Regions from separate parts of the Kitasatospora sp. NPDC059673 genome, predicted to be linked through region 1. Evidence: predicted binding sites of a transcription regulator. Region 1 holds the regulator's gene; the other holds the start of a gene.
What was found. Region 1 encodes HrcA, which represses chaperone genes, less so after heat shock. Its sites were predicted from a motif close to TTNGCACTCNGNNNNNCNGAGTGCNAA; they were not measured.
Positions count from the first base shown of each region.

Region 2: the regulator HrcA is predicted to act here: its motif matches at 1,212-1,238, upstream of groES (co-chaperone GroES).

Region 1 covers NZ_JBHWEN010000011.1:87,918-90,844, forward strand. The annotation lists gene dnaJ (molecular chaperone DnaJ) at 1-567, opposite strand, end outside; gene hrcA (heat-inducible transcriptional repressor HrcA) at 637-1,710, opposite strand; gene htpX (zinc metalloprotease HtpX) at 1,983-2,906, shown strand.
Region 2 covers NZ_JBHWEN010000023.1:35,018-37,944, forward strand. The annotation lists gene groL (chaperonin GroEL) at 1-662, opposite strand, end outside; gene groES (co-chaperone GroES) at 763-1,068, opposite strand; gene ACFV18_RS24740 (hypothetical protein) at 1,340-1,654, shown strand; gene ACFV18_RS24745 (methyltransferase domain-containing protein) at 1,720-2,898, shown strand; gene ACFV18_RS24750 (polysaccharide deacetylase family protein) at 2,874-2,927, opposite strand, start outside.

The DNA.
Region 1 (2,927 bases):
CTGCGGGCAGGGGCGGGAGGTCATGACCTGGCCCAGGAAGGACCGGGTGACCTGGGAGACCTCGCCCTTGCCGCGACACATGTCGCAGGTCTGCGCGGAGGTGCCGGGCGCGGCACCCTCGCCGTTGCAGGTGGTGCAGGTGACGGCGGTGTCGACCTGGAGTTCCTTGGTGGTGCCGAACGCGGCCTCCTCCAGGGTGATCTCCAGCCGGATCATCGCGTCCTGCCCGCGGCGGGTGCGCGAACGCGGGCCGCGCTGGCCGGTCGCGGCGCCGAAGAAGGCGTCCATGATGTCGGAGAAGCCGAATCCGGCCGCCCCGGCGCCGAAGCCGCCCGCGCCGCCGCCGTTCGGCGACAGCGGGTCGCCGCCGAGGTCGTAGACCTGACGCTTCTGCGGATCGGAGAGCACCTCGTAGGCGGCGTTGATCTCCTTGAACCGCTCCTGCGTCTTCGGGTCCGGGTTGACGTCCGGGTGCAGTTCACGGGCGAGGCGCCGGAACGCCTTCTTGATCTCGTCCTGCCCCGCGTCGCGTCGGACGCCGAGTACCGCGTAGTAGTCCGTGGCCACCAAATGCTCCGGTTTGTTCCGCCTCTAGAAGTGCTTGCGAGTGCTGCGTGACGGTCTCACGCAGCCTTGTTATGACTCGTCCAGGATCTGGCCGACGTATCGCGCCACCGCTCGCACCGCCCCCATTGTGCCCGGGTAATCCATCCGGGTCGGACCGATCACACCCAGCTTCGCCACGCTCTGGTCGCCCGAACCGTAACCGACGGAGACCACCGACGTGGAATTCAGGCCCTCGTAGGCGTTCTCGTGCCCGATCCGGACCGTCATCGCGGAGTCTCCGGTCTCACCCAGCAGGCGCAGCAGCACCACCTGCTCCTCCAGTGCCTCCAGCACCGGACGGATGGACAGCGGGAAGTCGTGGCCGAACCGGGTCAGGTTGGCGGTGCCCGCCAGCATGATCCGTTCCTCGTTCTGTTCGGCGAGTGTTTCGAACAGCACGGTCAGCACGGTGCTGACCGAGGGCCGGTCGGCCGGTTCGAAACCGGCCGGCAGGTCCTCCAGCAGGGTCGGCACCTCGGGCAGCCGGCAGCCGCCCGCCATGCCGTTCAGCCTGGCCCGCAGGTCTCCCAGCACGCTCTCGCCGACCGGGCCGGGGCAGTCCACCATCCGCTGCTCGACCCGGCCGGTGTTGGTGATCAGCACCAGCATCAGCTTGGTCGCGGTGAGCGGGACGAGTTCGATGTGCCGCACCGTGGAACGCGTCAGCGACGGGTACTGGACCACCGCGACCTGCCGGGTCAGCTGCGCCAGCAGCCGCACCGTGCGGGCCACCACGTCGTCCAGGTCGACCGCGCCCTCCAGGAAGTGCCGGATCGCCCGGCGCTCCGGAGCCGTCATCGGCTTCACCTCGGCGAGGCGGTCGACGAACAGCCGGTAGCCCTTGTCGGTGGGGATCCGGCCCGCGCTGGTGTGCGGCTGGTGGATGAACCCGTCCTCCTCCAGCGCGGCCATGTCGTTGCGCACCGTCGCGGGCGACACGCCCAGGTTGTGGCGCTCCACCAGGGCCTTGGAGCCGACCGGCTCCTCGGTGCCCACGTAGTCCTGGACGATCGCGCGGAGCACTGCCAGCCGGCGCTCGTCCAGCGGGCGCACGGACGGGCGCGTGTCGATCCGGCGGCCGTCGGGCTTGCCGTCGTCCGGCATGAGCACGCACCTCCGTCGTCGTCCGTTGAACCGGTGGTCGATCCACTCTGGCACTCAACTGGGCAGAGTGCCAGAACCGTACCTGCCAGTGTACGGCCCGGGCCTGATGGCAGGAACGGTCCGCCGACGTGATCCTCGACCGAAAACCGCGCCGCCGGGCACCGGCGGGCCGACACGGCCGCATTCCCATCGGATTCCCATCGTTCCGGATGGTGCCTGCGGGCCCCGCCGGTGGCAGCATCGAAGGCGAAGACGGCGAAGGAGAAGCAGCGATGTCGGCCTCACGGCAGCACTCCCGGTTCACCCCCGACCGCGGCCTGACCGGCCGGATGGTCACCACCATGTTCCTGATCGGCCTGCTCTACGTCGGCTTCACCGGGGTGCTGATCGTGCTGCTGCGCGGCGCCTGGCCCCTGGTGGTGCTGATCTCCGGCGGCCTGTTCGTCGCACAGTTCTGGTTCTCCGACAAGATCACCGAACGGGCGATGGGCGCCCACCAGGTCAGCCCCGAGGAATTCCCCCAGCTGCACGGCGCGGTGGACCGGCTGTGCGCGCTCGCCGACATGCCCAAACCGCGGGTCGCGGTCGCCCACAACGACATGCCCAACGCCTTCGCCACCGGCCGCAACCCGGAGAACGCGGTGATCTGCGTGACCACCGGCCTGCTGCGCCGACTGGAACCGGAGGAACTGGAGGGCGTCCTCGCCCACGAGCTCTCGCACGTCGCCCACCGCGACGTGGCGGTGATGACAGTGGCCGGCTTCCTCGGCGTGCTGGCCGGCGCGATGACCCGGATCGCGCTGTACGGCGGAATGATGGGCGGCGGCAACCGGAACAGCAACGACTCCAACGCCGCCATCGCGGTGATCATCATCCCGCTTGTCTCGATGGTGGTGTACGCGATCAGCTTCCTGCTGACCCGGCTGCTCTCCCGCTACCGCGAGCTCGCCGCCGACCGGGCCGCCGCCCAACTGACCGGGCGGCCGAGCGCGCTGGCCTCCGCGCTGACCAAGGTGACCGGGCAGATCGCCGCCATCCCGACCGAGGACCTGCGCAAGGCCCAGCCGTACAACGCCTTCTACTTCGCGCCCGCGCTGAGCGCCAAGGAGACCGCCGCGCAGCTGTTCTCCACCCACCCCTCGCTGGAGCAGCGCCTCGCCCAGCTGTCGAAGATCTCCTCCCAGCTCGGGCAGTGACCGCCCTCCACCCCTGATCAA
Region 2 (2,927 bases), on a different contig from region 1:
TTGATCAGGATGTACGGGTCTTCCAGGACGGCTTCCTGGCGCTCCGCGTCGGTGACGAAGTACGGCGACAGGTAGCCCTTGTCGAACTGCATGCCCTCGGTGAACTCGAGCTCGACGCCGAAGGTGTTGGACTCCTCGACGGTGATCACACCGTCCTTGCCGACCTTGTCGATCGCCTCGGCGATCAGCTCGCCGACCTGGGTGTCCTGGGCGGAGAGGGAGGCGACGGCGGCGATGTCGTCCTTGCCCTCGATCTCGCGGGCGACCGACAGCAGGTGCTCGGAGACGGCGGCGACGGCCTTGTCGATGCCCTTCTTCAGGGCGGCCGGGCCGGCACCGGCGGCGACGTTGCGCAGACCCTCGTTGACCAGGGCCTGGGCCAGCACGGTGGCGGTGGTGGTGCCGTCACCCGCGACGTCGTTGGTCTTGGTGGCGACCTCCTTGACCAGCTGCGCGCCGAGGTTCTCGTACGGGTCGTCGAGCTCGACCTCGCGGGCGATGGTCACACCGTCGTTGGTGATGGTGGGGGCGCCGAACTTCTTGTCGATGACGACGTTGCGGCCCTTGGGGCCGATGGTCACCTTGACGGTGTCGGCCAGCTTGTTGACGCCGCGCTCCAGCGAGCGGCGGGCGTCCTCGTTGAACTGCAGGGTCTTCGCCATGATCCCGTTTCCTCAGGGTGTGGTCTGCGTACGTGGAGCAACAACCGCGCCCCGGGCCCCTGTCAGTGCTGACACGGATCCGGGGCGGGCTGGGGACGTCTTACTTCTCGATGATGGCGAGAACGTCGCGAGCCGAGAGGACGAGGTACTCCTCGCCCTGGTACTTCACCTCGGTGCCGCCGTACTTCGAGTACAGGACGATGTCACCGACGGCGACGTCGAGCGGCAGACGCTGGCCGTCCTCGAAGCGGCCCGGGCCGACGGCCAGGACGACGCCCTCCTGGGGCTTCTCCTTGGCGGTGTCCGGGATCACCAGGCCGGAGGCGGTGGTGGTCTCGGCGTCGAGCGGCTGGACCACGATGCGGTCCTCGAGCGGCTTGATGGCAACCTTGCTGCTGGTGGTCACGTCCGAGCTCCCCTTCGGAGATTACGGGGTTGTCTAACAGGTAGGTGGGCGAGGGTGCGCAACTGCCGTCGCGGGGGTCAGACACGCATCTTCGCGTTAGCACTCCCCCTGGGGGGAGTGCCAGGAACGACCTTAGGACGCCGTTAGCACTCAGTCAACCAGAGTGCCAATGACGCCGTGTCGGGTTTCGCCGCGACCCGGGTGGATGCCCGGCCCGGATTGAGTGCGGGCACTCAGGCGGCGGCGCCGGCTCCCGCGCCAGGCTGGGCGCATGACGAAGACTCGACCGTCCGTACGGCGGGATGTGTTGCATGCGCTCTGGTTGACGGCGCTGGAGGTGCCGCTGCTGTGCGCCGTGCCGTACGCGTTCGTGCTGATGGTGTTCGCCCTGGCCGCGGCGTCGGAGCGCGGGGGTGGCGCGGGCGGGGCGGTGGCGTTGTGCGTGCTGGTGATGGCGTTGGCGGTGGCGGTGCCGTTGACGGGGCTGGTGGTGACCTTGCGGCGCGGGTACCGGATCACGCCCGTCGCGCTGGTGATGGCGGGGCCGGCGCTGGCCGCGATCGCGTTCTCGGTGGCCGGCGGGTGAGCCGGCGCTGGTGGCGCGCGTGCTGCGGGTGATCGGCCGGTGGGCGGGGCGAGGACAATGGAGCCGTGGAGATCGAGTCGTTCCGGGCGCTGCTGACCGAGCAGGGGCAGGCGCTGCTGGCGGAGTTGCGGGAGTTCAGGGCGGACCAGGAGCTGGCGCTGGCGACCCGGCTGCGGCGGGAGTACTCGGCGGAGCTGGTGCGGGCCGCGTTCGAGCAGGCGCGGTTGCGGCAGCGGGCGGAGGCGAAGTTCGGGGCGGACGCGTGGTCGATGTACTTCACCCAGAACGGGGTGGAGCAGGCGACCCGGCGCAGTGTGGCCGAGTGGCGGGCGGGGCGGTTCGCGGCGCTCGGGGTGAAGCGGCTGGCCGACCTGTGCTGCGGGATCGGCGGCGACGCGGTCGCGCTGGCCCGGGCCGGGATCGCGGTGCTGGCGGTGGACCGGGACGAGCTGACCTGCGAGGTGGCGCGGGCGAACGCGGCGGCGCTGGGCGTGGCGGAGCTGGTGGAGGTGCGCTGCGCGGACGTCGCGGACATCGACACGGACGGCTTCGACGCGGTGTTCACCGACCCGGCGCGGCGCACCTCGCGCGGGCGGGTGTTCGATCCGGAGGCGTATTCGCCGCCGCTGTCCTGGGCGGTTGAGGCGGCCCGGCGCACCCCGTTCGGCGCGTTGAAGGTGGCCCCGGGGATCCTGCACGAGCTGGTGCCGGAGGGCGCCGAGGCGGAGTGGGTGTCGGACCGGGGCGAGGTGAAGGAGGCGGTGCTGTGGTTCGGCACCGCGGCCGCCGAACCGTACCGGGCGACGGTGCTGCCGGGCCCGCACTCGCTGACGGGCGGCGCGCTGCCGGACCCGCCGGTGGGCGAGGTCGGCCGGTACCTGTACGAGCCGGACGGCGCGGTGATCCGGGGCCGGATGGTCGCCGAGGTGGTGCGGCTGACGAACGGCCGGCTGCTCGACCCGATGATCGCGTACGTCACCTCGGACGAGCTGCACCCGACCCCGTACGCGCACGCCTATGAGCTGACGGACGTACTGCCGTACAACGTCAAGAAGTTGAAGGCGCTGGTGAAGGAGCGCCGGATCGGCACCGTGGTGATCAAGAAGCGGGGGGCGTCGGTGGTGCCGGAGGAGTTGCGGCGGCAGTTGAAGCCGTCCGGGCCGAACACGGTGACGGTGATCATCGCCCGTACCGGGGCCGGCCCGGTGATGATGCTGGGTCAGCCGGTGGGCTTGGCGATGTAGTCGTCGAGGCGGGCGACCGCGAAGCCCTG